DNA from 4 places in the Brevibacillus ruminantium genome. Region 4 is predicted to be linked to each of the others. Evidence: riboswitches for the same ligand, from Rfam matches in the RefSeq annotation. Region 4 holds a riboswitch; each other region holds the start of a gene.

Region 1 (3,539 bases), 500 kb from region 4:
CACCAATGTTTCGACCTTCCCCGCCATTTTCCACGACAGCTGTGACGACCCCTTTGCCATTTCCTTCATAATAGGCAGAGCTGGACAGCTTTCCAGCAGGGTTTAAGGGATCGGCAGGAACCACAATCACCTTGGCGATCTTGTCTCCATGATCCAGCGTGATCTGATAATTCCCGGTCTTGCCGCGAGCGATGTAGGCAGTTCCCCCTTTGGTGGAGATCGCTTCTCCTTCGGCAGTGTAACCAGTGGCAATCAACCCTATATTGCCCCCGTCATTTGTATTGGTGAAAGATGCCGTGACGACCATCTGTCCATTTTGCAGCGAGGTTTGGAAGCTCAGATTTGAAGCGGCGTCCGCGTTATTTTGGAACGGCATCAACAAGAGTCCAACAATCAAGAGAGCAGGAAACCAGAAACGTTTCCACAGGTGAGTCAGCATGAAATGATCCTCCTTCAATTCCAGAAATAAAATAAAACCTAAGGAGTATTCTGACTCTTTCTCCTGAAAAATTCCATAAAAATTTACTTTTATTACCAAAGGACTAAGACCTTTGTCCTTTTTAAACGCTGCTCATTTGACGAAATGATCGAATTCATGCATAATAGCCATAAGCTTAATTTCCGATTTGCATAATCGGAAAGCGGGGGAACCACTTTTTTTGGGGCGAATCGGCCGCATCACAGCCGTAGGGAACCATCTTTCCCGAGTCCGACAGCTAACCTCGTCAGCCTCAAGATGGGTCAAAACAAGCTGTCTATGTCGAAATTTTTCGATGTGGAGAATCATTCGGTTTTTTGACCCTTTGCTTTGGCAGGGTCTTTTTTGTGTTATTTTCGACCCTGCTTCTGCAGGGTCTTTTTTTTTCAAAAAATCTACTTTTTTGTAAAAGGAGGGAGATGTGAAATGGCGAATGCGGTTGTCTTTGAACGCGTGCGCAAGTCGTACGGGTCGACCACGGTGATCAGTGAGCTCAATCTGGAGATTCCTCAGGGCAGTATTACCGTTCTGGTAGGGCCATCCGGCTGCGGCAAGACGACGACGATGAAAATGATCAATCGTTTGATCACGCCTACGTCGGGGCGAATTACGGTCGAAGGGAGGGATTCGGGACAGGTTGATCCTGTTCAGTTGCGGCGCAGCATCGGCTATGTCATTCAGCAGGTAGGGCTGTTCCCCCACCTGACGATTGCCGAGAATATTTCGCTCGTGCCGAGACTCCAGGGGGGAAAGGCGGCGATCGACTCCAAAAAGATTGATCACATGCTGGACCTCGTCGGCTTGGACCCCGAGCAGTACCGGGAGCGATATCCGGCAGAACTCTCGGGAGGACAGCAGCAGCGGGTGGGCGTAGCCCGTGCGCTGATGAGCGATCCGCCGATTATCTTGATGGATGAGCCTTTTTCCGCGCTTGATCCGATTACCCGCGAGCAGCTTCAGGATGAGCTGATCCGGCTCAACCAGGAGTTGAACAAAACGATTGTGTTTGTCACTCACGACATGGATGAAGCCTTGAAGATCGCGGATCAGATCGTCGTCATGCAAAAAGGATGCGTCATTCAGCAGGGGACTCCCGACCAGATCCTGCGGCACCCCGTCAACGATTTTGTCCGCGGCTTTATCGGAGAAAAGCGGCTGCATGCCCATCTGTCGCAGCTTGTACAGGATGTGATGGTCGCGGAGCCGGTTACGGTCTCGCCGGGGCGCGGGTTGGCGGAAGCAGTGCAGATCATGTACCGCAAGCGGGTGACCGGACTGATCGTTGTCGACAAAAATGGAAAATACCTGGGTTTGGCCGATACAGCGGATATCCACAAGCGGTATCCCGATGAATCGCTGACCGTTCGCGATGTGATGCGGACCGAAACCATCACCCTGCATCCCACAACGTCACTGACAGACGCGATCGGTTACGTGCAGGAAGCGCCTTACGGGTATGTACCGGTAGTCCGGGATGACGGAACACTGGCAGGTTTGTTGACAAGGGCAAGTCTCGTCGATGTGCTGGCCCGTCCTTATCTGGAAGGGGAGAGGAGTGAGGTGCAATGAGTGAAGTGATTTCGGTCATGGCAGACCGCTGGCCAGACATCTTGCAAGCGACCTGGCAGCATATCGTACTGTCGATTGTCGCCTTGTTTTGGGCGATTGTGATAGCTGTGCCAACGGGCATCCTGCTGACTCGCTATCGGCGGCTGGCTGGCCCGGTGCTGGCCCTTATCTCTGTCTTTCAGACGATCCCCAGCCTGGCGCTTCTGGGATTCATGATCCCGCTGTTTGGCATCGGGCCGATTCCGGCAGTGGTGGCGATGGTGATCTACGCGTTGCTGCCGATTGTCCGCAATACCTACACCGGAATCCTGGATGTCGATGCATCGCTGTTGGAGGCGGGACGGGGGATGGGCATGACCAAGGGGCAGATGCTGCGGATTGTTGAGCTTCCGTTGGCCCGCCCAGTGATTTTTGCGGGAATCCGTACAGCAACGGTCATGACGATCGGGGTTGCCACACTGGCCGCCTTTATTGGTGCGGGAGGCTTGGGCGATTTGATTCTGCGGGGAATAGCCATGGTGGACACGGGCATCATCCTGGCAGGAGCGGTTCCGGCCGCGCTGCTCGCCGTAGTGTTTGACCTGATTTTAGCCTGGGTGGATTGGCGGGTAACGCCAAAAGGACTGCGGATTCGTCATTCCCGTTGATCCGAATGGATGAAAAGAACGCACTCTGGTCAAGGGCTTAGGCAGCATGCAGTCCGCAATCCACGAGTTTTATCAAAAAAATGAGAAATGATGAGATAACTGAAAGGGGAGGATTTTGTGAGAGCAAGATGGCTGAGGAAAGTTGGGATGGTGACACTGGCCTTGTCGATGGCAACGATGGCGGGCTGTTCGGTTCTAACCGGTACAAAAGCGTCTGATCACGTGACAGTCGTAGGAAAAAACTTTTCGGAACAAGATATTTTAACCAACCTCGTTGGAGTCATGCTGGAGAAAAACACCGATCTCCAGATCGAAACAAAGCCGTTTCTCGGCGGAACCGATGTAGCGTTTAACGCCGTAAAAGGCGGCAGTGCCGACCTGTACGTGGAATATACGGGAACAGGGCTGGTCAATATCATGGGGCAGGAAGCCATGAAGGACCCCGGAGAGGTTTACGACAAAGTAAAAAAAGATTTTGCGGAGAAATACCAAATGGAGTGGCTGAAGCCGATCGGGTTTAACAACACGTACGCGATCGCCGTGACGAAGGAGACAGCAGACAAATACAACCTCCATAAGATCTCGGATTTGATTCCGCACGCTGCGGAGCTGACACTTGGAACCGAACAGGAATTTCTCGAACGTTCGGACGGATTGAAAGGCTTGGAAAAAACCTATGGCCTGAAATTTAAAGGAACGAAAGCAATGGACCCCGGTCTGAAATATAAAGCAATCAGCGAGGGCAATGTCGATGTGATTGATGCCTTTTCCACGGATGGCCAATTGGTCAGACATCATCTCGTGATTTTGGAAGACGACCAGCATTTCTTCCCGCCGTATTATGC
Region 2 (3,539 bases), 1.9 Mb from region 4:
GCCCCGTGATTCCCTGCGGAAAAGGCAACCACACCGCGCTTTTTCTCTTCGTCAGAGAGCATCGCGATTTTGTTGTACGCCCCTCTAATTTTGAACGATCCTGTTTTTTGCAAATTCTCCGGCTTCAGATAAACGGTATTGCCCGACCACTCGCTAAAAGTACGTGAGTATTGCAGCGGCGTGGGCAAAATAACGCCGGCAAGATTTGCCTGTGCTTGTCTGATCTGATCCAATGTGACAAACATCTGTGATCACTCCTCGTCTGCTTTCACTTCCGCGATTAATTCAATTTCTACAGGTAGGTTCATTGGCAAAACGGATGTCCCCAGTGCAGATCGTGCATGTTTGCCCTTTTCTCCAAAAATTTGTACCAGCAGATCGGATGCTCCGTTGATCACTTGCGGCTGCTCATAAAAATCATCTGCGCTGCTGACCAGTCCAAGCATTTTGACAATCCGCTCGACCCGGTCCAGACTCCCGATCTCTGCCTTGATCACACTAAGCAAGTGAAGAGCCGTAACCTGAGCAGCCTCGTAGCCCTGTTCGACAGAGAGATCTCGGCCGAGCCTGCCCGTATAAAGGGGTTGACCGTCCACAAAACACCCGGCACCTGAAGTAAAGATCAGATTTCCAGAGCGTACACAGGAAACATAATTGGCTAGAGGCGGTTGACTTGGCGGCAGGACAATATCCAACTCTTTGAGACGGTGTTCCACGGAAGACATGCAATCACTCTCCATTTGTCAGAAAATTTAGTATCTCGTCCTTATTCTTATACTATCATCTTACTGGCATGATATGATACAATTTTTTTGATATCAACAATTTTTTTTGAAGAATGATTGGAGAGCTGATGATGACTACGGAACAATATCTGAACGACAGCTATCTGACGATAGGCGAAGCCCAGATTCTTGAGATTGGGCAAAATCAGGTCATTTTGGATCAGACGATTTTTTACCCGACGGGCGGCGGACAAGAGCATGATCTTGGGGTCATGGTGCAAAACAACCGGGAGTATGAGGTCGTGAAGGTCAAAAGGGAGCAAGGCCGTATCGTTCACTATCTGTCGAGTACAGAAGGATTGCAAAAGGGTCCTGTCCATCTGCAAATTGATTGGGAAAGACGCTACGGACTGATGCGCCATCATTCACTGCTTCACGTATTGGCCGCTGTCGTACAACGCAAGTTCGGTGCACTCTGTACGGGAAACCAAATCTATCCCGATCGGGCGCGCATCGATTTCACCCAGCTCCGTGAGCTAAGCGAGGAAGAGACCGCCGAGATCGTAGCCGAGACGAATGAAGAAATCAACCGAAATCATCCCATCACAACCCGCTGGATTACACGTGAAGAAGCAGACCATGCCCCTTCTCTGATCAAAACTGTGGTCAATTTGCTCCCTCCCTCCGTGACCACTGTGAGACTGGTGGCAATCGGTGATATTGATGAGCAAGCTTGTGGCGGGACACATGTAAAGGAAACATCGGAAATCGGTCATTTTGCCATCACGAAAATAAAAAGCAAGGGGCAGGACAGCAGGCGGTTGGAGGTTGTCGCTATGCCGATCAGCGGCGGTTAAACCCCGACTTACCAGGATTTACAGGTTCACTTCTCTGGTCTTCCTTTGTTATCCTGATTAAGCCAAACAAACAAGCCGAAACTTCTCGCGGGAGAAGTGCGGGGGACTTTTTTCTGCAGAAAACCGTTTTTTCTGCATTGGGGTGAATCACGTAAAGTGAAGGGTTGTATCCTCAACCCAAACCCGACAACTAACCTCGTAGGCAAAAAAAAGGAGACGATGAGAACATGAAACCATTTGGCAAGTCGATCATCGCAATTGCTTTGGGATTGGCCGTTACTTCTATTTCTACTTCTGCTTTTGCTGCCACATGCCCGTTAAAATCCGGAGCGAATTCAGGCTCAGGCCAGTGGCTCTCAAATGTATTGAATTCCCAATCTTTCAAACAGTTTCAACAGTCTAACCCATGTCCGACGAATCAAGGATTGTCATTCAATCAAGTGTTGCCAATCAGCAAAGCAATGCCGAACAATCAGGCTACGCCTTGGAATTGCAATTATGCGGTTCCCAATTTCCAATGGATTATGAATCCTCAACAAATGCAACAACCGGTTCAAAATCAGGTACAGCAACCTGTTGAACAACCAGTTCAACAGCCAGTTCAACAGCCGGTTCAACAACAACCAGCACAACAGCAAGCACCAAAAGCGAGCCAACCTGCTCAAGCATCTTCCCAATTTGCTCGTCAGGTAGCAGATTTGGTTAACCAGGAGCGTGCAAAAGCTGGTCTGTCTCCGCTTACCTATGATGCTTCCCTGGAAAAGGTAGCATCGGCAAAAGCGGCTGACATGGATGAAAACCACTATTTTGACCACAACAGCCCGACCTATGGTTCTCCATTCGACATGATGAGCAAATTTGGTGTGAACTTCATGGCTGCAGGTGAAAACATCGCGATGGGCCAACGCAGCCCGGAAGAAGTCATGCAGCAATGGATGAACAGTGACGGTCACCGCAAAAACATTTTGAATCCGAATTTCACGAAAATCGGTGTAGGATATCAAAATGGATACTGGGTACAAGAATTCACTGGATGATCAATGAATCGAAGTAAAAAAACCGAGTTGCTCTTGGGAGTGACTCGGTTTTTCCTTTTTTCTTATCAACCCCTGCCCCGTTCCTTTAACTCCTTCAACCGCTTCATCATCCTTTCGGAAGGTTTGTTTCTTCTGAGAAAACGTTTATCCTCGGAAAAACTGATGTAACAGCGAATGGTATTTCATCCATGCAAACTCTATATATTTTCCAAATACAACAAAAACAGTGACCCAGAGAATCGAACCCGCTGTGTTATAGAGGGAGAAGGTCAAAAAAGACATACGGTTTACTCCAGCCAAATAAGAGGCGAGGACACGAATTCCTGCGAGAAATTTGGCAAACAGAACAATTGCGATTTGATATTTCTGAAATTTATGCTCTGCCTTCTCCAGTTTTTCAGGCGTTAATCGCACAAACCTTCCGTAGTCGAGCAGTAATTTTCGTCCAAACACGCGTCCCAGTAGATAGGCAAGCGAGCAACCAGCGATATTGCCAAGCGTGGCAAAGAGAAGCAGAGGAAGCAAAGAAAGCTCGCCTGTCACCCAAGCGATGCCTGAGACGATCAGAATGGTTTCCCCCGGAAAAGGGATACCGATCATTTCTAACAGCAAAATGAACGCAATCCCGATATATCCATAATGTTGGATCCAGTAATGTATATCCATATGCATGGGAAGTGACCATCCTTTTTTGGGAAGTCCTGTTGAACGCTGAAAAAGCCGGAAAACAACTTGATTCCGGCTTCCTTCAGTCTGCGATGTCTGAGAACCTCGTCAGCTCTCATAAGAACAGGTATCGCATGCCTGTTCTTCTTCCAGAAGAGGTACCTTCTTCTCGTGCATCTTTTGTTTGGTCGGGTATGCTCCCACTTGCTGCATTTCGACATTGACATCCTTGTCATTGTTTTGTTGCTTTTCCA
Region 3 (3,539 bases), 2.0 Mb from region 4:
GCGCTCATATCGTCTCAAATGGGCGCGAATCCGCGCCAGCAGTTCTTCGGTGTCAAACGGCTTGGTAATGTAATCGTCGGCACCGATCTCAAAGCCGACCACTTTGTCGACTGCTTTGCCTTTGGCACTGAGGAACAGGATGGGCAAGTCGGATTCACGGCGTATCTGAGAGCACAGCTCGTAGCCGCTCATATTGGGCATCATGATATCCAGCAAGATCAGATTGGGCTTCAAGCCTTGCTTCAACAGATTGAGAGCATGCTCGCCACTTTCTGAGGCGGTCACCTCATAGCCTTCGCTGACCAAAATATCTTCAAGAAGCTCGATAATCTCCAGATTGTCGTCGACAAGCAAAATATGGTCTTTCACAGGAATTCCCCCAGTTACCTCAGATCTCCAGTATGATTCGATTCTCCTCTAATCATAACATGGTTTGCCTGACAGCGTGCATAGAATCCAAATGTTACCACGACTTGAAAGCAGGAAAAAGAGAGGGGGTTAGCGAATAGCGGCTGTCACTTCCTCTTGACACCTGGTACTAAGTTTCGTCAGAAAAAGCCAGAGACCTCACGTCCCTGGCTTCCATACTTCTGCTTATTCTGCCTTTTCTGGCTGAGCCCCATGCTGCTCGGGGGCTGCCGCAGCGTCTGTAGGCGCGGGCGCCTCTGTTGGTTGTGGCTGCGGGGCTGGTGCTACTTCTTGTTGCTCTGGTTGGGCTTCTGGCGTAGACGCTGCTTGTACCGCTTTTTTCGCTGGCGGAGTAGTGGACTCATCTGCCTGGAGGATTGGGGCGGCAATTCGCTTGGCACCCACATAACGCTTGCTCCAGTAGTAAGGATCGCTCAACTTGGTGTTGACGACACCTCTGCCTGACTCCGAGTGTACAAACGTGTCATTGCCGATATAGATGCCGACATGGGAGATGCTTCTGCCGTTCGTCTTGAAAAAGACGAGGTCGCCTGGCTGCAGATCTTTTCGATTCACTGGCTGGCCTACCGTAAATTGAGAAGCAGAGCTGTGTGGCAAATCTATACCCAGCGCGTCAAATACATAGCGTGTAAAGCCGGAGCAGTCAAAACCTTTTTTCGTGGTTCCGGAAGACTTGTAAGGGACACCGTAAAGGTCGTTGACAACATTCATCAGGGGGGTTCCCTCCTGAGCATGTGCCGGGACGGTACCCATTGCAAGCAATCCGGCAATCATGAAAGCTACTACCGTCTTGCGCAAAACAAACTGCTCCTCTCCTGAGCCTACGAGGTTAGCTGATGGGTTCGGTCGAAAGGATTTCCCTAGACTGCCAGAACGTTGCAGTCATTCACCCCAAAAGATAGTGGGTCCCCCGTTTCCATAAAAAGGAATTCGGCTATTTTTCGATGTTTTTTTACACGCACCTCCACAGAATTCAACACTTGGCCTGTTTTTCCTTTTTTTGCGCAGATTGTTCACAATTTTGACATATTATTTTGTCATACGCTGTAACGAAGTGACTGGTCCACTCGTCAGACAAAATTCGCCCAAAACCATCTCTAGAATATAGCCCAAAGCCGTCTCTACATATAGCCCAGGGCCAATTCCAGACCTTAGATAAAGAAGCTTTCCGAGTGCGGATAGGTGCTTGTCCGGTCTGGGAAGGACATTTAATCCGTCCAGGGACGGAGACAAAAACCAACCGCTCGCCCGTTATCGCAAATCTCTGCCCCGTCTACAATGAGGACATAAGGTTCACACCACCACATAAGACGATTGGAGGGAAGCAATTCATGAACGAGCGGTCTGGCAAAGTGCTCCTTGGACTGGCATTGCTGCTGACTGGAGGATTTGTCTTTCTGGATCTTCTGGGGATTCACAGCGGTCGCTTCCTCGGAATACTCATCCCCGGGCTGATCATGTTATATGGAGCCCGCAAGCTAATGAGCGGTTCCGGTTCCCGCTTCTGGGGGTTACTGGTTTTCCTGTTCGGGCTGTTAATGCTGATCGGCAAGCTGCACCTGCTGTTCAATGTCATCATCGCTGTCGGGGTCATTTACCTGGGTTATCGCCTCATCCGCCGACATGACAGGTCGGACGACCACATGCCGACAGTCTGGGAGAAACAATGGGCAGAACGTGTATTAAAAGAAGATGCTTTGGATAACTGGGAGCACCGAGTAACCAAGAAAGAAACGTTTTGATTCGAAATAGGAAGCAAAGGCCCACAGGGTGTACATGACAATTAAAATTCTTGTGATATGATGAAGGAGGACTAAAAAATGGGTATTTTTAAACGACTGCGTGACTTGACGGTGGCATCTGTAAATGACGTTATCGATTCGATGGAAGATCCGGTAGTGATGCTCAATCAATATATGCGAGACATGGAAGTAGAGATCGGGCAGGTAGAGGTATCTGTAGCCCGTCAGGTAGCTTTGGAGAAAAAATTCCGCCAACAATGGGAAGAGGCCGTGACGCTTGCTGAGAAGCGTGATCGTCAGGTGAAGCTGGCTTTGGCCGAAGGTGAAGATTTCCTGGCTCGCCGGGCCCTGGCGGACAAAAAACAGTATGAACAGCGTGCCCAAGAGTATGAAGCTCTGTATTTGACAGCATCGGAAGCTGCGCAGCAAATGCGCGAGAAGCTGACGGAGCTGAAAGAAGAATTCTATAAAATGAGAGCGAAGAGATTCACGCTCATGGCCCGTGCACAGGTAGCCAAAACACAAAAGCAAGTCAACCAGGCTATCGTCGGAATCGGGAATCAATCGGCCGGGAAAGGTTTCCACCGCATGGAGGAAAAAGTGCTGCGGATGGAGGCTGAAGCCAATTTGAGCGGTCAATGGCGCCAGACCCAGGCAGGCTTGGAGCAATCTCTCGAGTCCCTTGAAAACAAGGATCTGGACGAAGAATTGGCACAGATCAAAGCATCTCTGCAAGCAAAAAAAGATGAACGCCCAGCAAAAAAGGATGAACAGCCAACAAAAGTACAAGAGTAAAGACAGGAAGTCGGACCTTTCACGTAGAATAAAAGTGGCAACCAGGCAGCCTGTTTGACAGGCTGCTTTTCCTAGGAGGTTTTCCTTGGCAGACTTTATGGTCTTTTTACGACGCTTTTTGTCAGAACCGGGACGCGTCGGCAGCATTATCCCCAGCTCCCGCTTCTTATGCAGACAGATGCTTCGCAATGTGGAATGGAATAAAACGGATGTTATTATAGAGTTAGGGCCTGGTACAGGCGCTTTTACAAAGGAAATTTTGGAACTGAAACGAGACGATGCGACGTATGTTCTGGTTGAACGGGACCCGCAGTTTCGTGACATGCTGGTCAATCGGTTTGACAACCTGACCATTTGGGATGAAGCTTTGCAGCTAAATGAGTATCGGCGAAATGCAGGAATTGAAAAGGCGGATGTGATTATCTCTGGTCTACCGTTTGCCAATTTTCCGGCTGAATTGCGCGCAGGTATCTTGAATGAAGTACAATCTGCCCTGGCTCCAGGGGGATTGTTTATTACGTTTCAATACTCCCTTCAATTGAAAGCTGAGCTGCAGGAGCGGTTCCAGCGGGT
Region 4 (3,539 bases):
CACGTTATCTCAGGTCAAAGACTTTCAACAACATCGAAAGCTGCGCACCGAGTTGCCGGATGACGGGCCCATTATGGTCCTGGGTGACGAAGTATTGCTAGAGCAAATGTTGGTCAATGTCGTGAGCAATGCGATCAAATACAGTCCGGATTATAGTGAAATCGTCCTGTCAGTGAAAACCGGGGAAGCAGGCGTTGTCATCTCGGTCTCCGATACGGGGATTGGACTGAACGAGGACGAATACGATCGGATATTCGAAAAGTTTTACCGTTCAACCGCTGCGAAGCAAATAACCGGTACGGGATTGGGACTTGCCATATGCAAAGGAATCGTCGAGCTTCATGAAGGAACGATATCGGCGCAGCCGAAGGAACCGCGAGGGACCATTGTAACGATAACCCTTCCCTTAAACAAGCAAGACGACTTGCTTGCAGCAGCTGAAGAAAGGGGAACCACGAATCATGACCATGAATGAACATGGGGCTCGCATTTTGATCATCGATGATGAACCCCAAATTCGAAAGCTTCTGAAGGTAACCCTGCAAGCCCATCAATATGCCATCTACGAAGCCTCGACAGGAGAGGAGGGCCTCCAACAGGCATCCTTGATGTTGCCGGACTTGATCATACTTGATCTCGGGTTGCCGGGCATATCCGGCATGGAAGTGCTCGGCCGCATCCGGGAATGGTCAAATTCGCCGATCATTGTGCTGACGGCAAAAGACAGGGAGGAAGATAAAATCGTCGCGCTCGACAGCGGCGCCGATGATTATGTAACCAAGCCGTTCGGGATGGGAGAGCTCGTCGCTCGAATGCGTGTTGCGCTGCGGCACGTAGCCAAATCGTCGAATGAGCCCATCCTCCAGATCGGCGAGCTGACCATCGACCTGGCACAGCGAAGCGTGGAGTTGAAGGGAGAACGGATCAAGTTGACCCCAACAGAATACGATCTGTTGAAAATTCTCGCCTCCAACGCCGGGAAAGTAGTCACGCAGCGTCAGCTGCTCCAACAAGTATGGGGCAGCCACCACAATGAGACCGACAGCCATTATTTGCGGGTGTACATCGGACATCTACGCAAAAAACTCGAGGAAGACTCGACTCGGCCCAAGTTCATTCTGACGGAGCCGGGGATCGGCTATCGCTTCCTGTCCAGGGAGTAACAGAGTCGCTTACCTCGGCTACGTCCATCCTCCGTTCAAAAACGTAAGAACGGGACCTTCGTGTAGAAATATTGCCGTCTCCGTAAGTTTTTGTCCGATGCATCCGTTTTCGCGCACGAGAAAAGGCTAAAAATCAAAAATAGGCGTTGGATTCGGCTTTTACATTGTCTTGCAAAAAGCGTATGATCTCTATCAACAACTTCAAATTCATTTGAATCGCTGAATTCCCTAAGGGGAAACGGGGGAACCAACAGAAGCCATTAAATGGTTTCACGGGGTGAATTCCTTGTCTGCTTGGCACTTGGAAAGGGTACTCTCAAGCCCTAACCCGACAGCTAACCTCGTAAGCGCATTGAGAGAGAACCGTATCCGAGCTGCGTTTGTCTGATGGACTGACAACAGACTGCCCGAGAGCTTCGTTTCTCTGCTCTTCGGGCTTTTTGTCGTACCCAAAAAAACATTTAGGGAGAGTGGCAAGCATGTTACACGTGCAAGAAGCGGATCCACTGCCGGGTCTTGAATCGCCCGGTTTTCGGTATGAGGAGAGAATCCGTTCCATCGAAGTATTTCGCTTCGATCAAGAGTTGACCCGGCGTTTATTTTTCGAAAACGAAAAAGGTAGCGTGTGCGGATATCTGAAACTATCCGGCAACGGGTTTAGCGGTTGGGGAGAATACCGATTGCCTAATACGAAAAAACCGTTCGACCTCGTCGGATGGGCATCCGTATATATGAATCTGAAAGGTCTTAACATTGCCCAAGCCTTTCAATTGCTACAGGGTAAAGAAGAGAATTGGGGAAGGATTCGAAAAGAGTTGGCCGAATCGGCGTTGATGGACTTGTCATCCACTCTCGAGACCCCTTTTCTTTTGCCACATCACGGTGATTTTCCGATAAAACAACAATATATCATGGAACATGCCGAATCTTACGTCTCATTCTGATCTCGTAACGGAAAGGAGAAATGCATGGTGCAGGAGCTTGTAAATCAACTGAAAGAGGCCTACTTGCAATGATCGGTGAACATCCGCAGGAGGTGGAAGTAAGAGTCATTAAAAACCATATCGTGATCATTGCCAAAGGAACTCCAACAATTGAGCATTCCATCTCTGTCCATACCATACGCGGCAGAAGCATTCATCAGACGATAGTCGAAATGGATCGCGACCGATTGCAAGCGCTGTTGAAACCTAAAGTGGCTGCAATTGTCGGTTGCCGCGTCACTTCCATTCAATCCGACATTTGCATCGGCACCGGGGAAAAAATGGAGCTGATTCATCTGGATTGCGATATCGAGCACAAGTATATGCATGATTAGGTTTGAAGAGACGTTTTATTCCAAGGCCTGTCCGTCAGTTAAGTGGAACAGTATTCGAATTCATAATCGGGAGTGATAATGTTGTCATTATTGGTGATGAAATATGGCGGCAGTTCCGTAGGCGACGCCAAACGGATAAAGCGCGTTGCGCGTCGGATAGCGGACCGAAGGCAGGAAGGCCATCAGTGCGTCGTGGTGGTCTCCGCAATGGGAGATACGACGGACGATTTGATCGAGTTGTCCAAAGAAATCGCGGAGGCAACCCCTTCAGCGCGTGAAATGGACATGCTGCTCAGTACAGGAGAACAAGTTTCGGTTGCCCTGTTGTCGATGGCGCTGCACGCCCTGGGCGAACAAGCGGTCTCTTTAACCGGCTGGCAAGCCGGCATTCGTACAGAAGCCAACCACGGGAAGGCACGGATTATCGACATTCAGGCAGATCGAATAATGAATGCGCTAAATCAGGGGCGCATTGTCATTATAGCCGGTTTCCAAGGAGTGACAGAGAATGGCGAGATTACGACGCTTGGACGCGGGGGCTCCGACACGACGGCTGTCGCGCTTGCAGCAGCGATCCGGGCAGATTTGTGCGAAATATACACGGATGTGGACGGTGTTTATTCAACCGATCCGCGCATCGTCAAGCAGGCCAGAAAACTGAAGGAAATCTCTTACGACGAAATGTTGGAAATGGCTCATCTCGGAGCGGCGGTTCTTCACCCCCGTGCGGTGGAATGTGCCAAACAAAATAAAGTGAAGTTGGTCGTTCGATCCAGCTTTACGAACCATGAAGGTACGCAAGTAAAGGAGGAAACGGATATGGAACAAGGAATCGTGGTTCGTGGCATCGCGTTCGACAAGCCTATTGCGCATGTAAGCTTATTGGATATGCCTACAAACCCAAGCCGACTCGCTGCGGTTTTTAATTCGCTTGCGAATGACGACATTGATGTCGATCTTATCGTTCAAGGCGGAATAAGGAATGGCAAGGCTGACCTGTCCTTTACCGTTAGCCTCGCCGATCTGGAGAAGGCAAAAAGTGTGCTTTATCACATCCA

What was found. A riboswitch is a leader RNA that binds a small molecule or an ion and turns the genes downstream of it on or off. The one in region 4 is predicted to bind cyclic di-AMP.
Region 1: linked by a shared signal. The riboswitch ahead of NDK47_RS06430 (betaine/proline/choline family ABC transporter ATP-binding protein) and the one ahead of NDK47_RS04170 (hypothetical protein) in region 4 are both predicted to bind cyclic di-AMP.
Region 2: linked by a shared signal. The riboswitch ahead of NDK47_RS13470 (CAP domain-containing protein) and the one ahead of NDK47_RS04170 (hypothetical protein) in region 4 are both predicted to bind cyclic di-AMP.
Region 3: linked by a shared signal. The riboswitch ahead of NDK47_RS21970 (C40 family peptidase) and the one ahead of NDK47_RS04170 (hypothetical protein) in region 4 are both predicted to bind cyclic di-AMP.

What each region holds. Positions count from the first base shown of each region.
Region 1 is NZ_CP098755.1:1,314,760-1,318,298, forward strand. Features, by position in the region: gene NDK47_RS06425 (hypothetical protein) at 1-439, opposite strand, end outside; cyclic di-AMP (ydaO/yuaA leader) riboswitch at 602-746, shown strand; gene NDK47_RS06430 (betaine/proline/choline family ABC transporter ATP-binding protein) at 905-2,047, shown strand; gene NDK47_RS06435 (ABC transporter permease) at 2,044-2,694, shown strand; gene NDK47_RS06440 (ABC transporter substrate-binding protein) at 2,812-3,539, shown strand, end outside.
Region 2 is NZ_CP098755.1:2,722,593-2,726,131, reverse strand. Features, by position in the region: gene ilvA (threonine ammonia-lyase) at 1-245, opposite strand, end outside; gene NDK47_RS13480 (RidA family protein) at 252-725, opposite strand; gene NDK47_RS13475 (alanyl-tRNA editing protein) at 857-1,582, shown strand; cyclic di-AMP (ydaO/yuaA leader) riboswitch at 1,646-1,802, shown strand; gene NDK47_RS13470 (CAP domain-containing protein) at 1,810-2,619, shown strand; gene NDK47_RS13465 (DedA family protein) at 2,764-3,291, opposite strand; gene NDK47_RS13460 (hypothetical protein) at 3,394-3,539, opposite strand, start outside.
Region 3 is NZ_CP098755.1:4,461,083-4,464,621, reverse strand. Features, by position in the region: gene NDK47_RS21975 (response regulator transcription factor) at 1-369, opposite strand, end outside; gene NDK47_RS21970 (C40 family peptidase) at 595-1,227, opposite strand; cyclic di-AMP (ydaO/yuaA leader) riboswitch at 1,233-1,375, opposite strand; gene NDK47_RS21965 (LiaF transmembrane domain-containing protein) at 1,761-2,171, shown strand; gene NDK47_RS21960 (PspA/IM30 family protein) at 2,250-2,966, shown strand; gene NDK47_RS21955 (class I SAM-dependent methyltransferase) at 3,052-3,539, shown strand, end outside.
Region 4 is NZ_CP098755.1:814,412-817,950, reverse strand. Features, by position in the region: gene NDK47_RS04180 (ATP-binding protein) at 1-475, shown strand, start outside; gene NDK47_RS04175 (response regulator) at 462-1,163, shown strand; cyclic di-AMP (ydaO/yuaA leader) riboswitch at 1,371-1,529, shown strand; gene NDK47_RS04170 (hypothetical protein) at 1,652-2,107, shown strand; gene NDK47_RS04165 (Na-translocating system protein MpsC family protein) at 2,176-2,481, shown strand; gene NDK47_RS04160 (aspartate kinase) at 2,563-3,539, shown strand, end outside.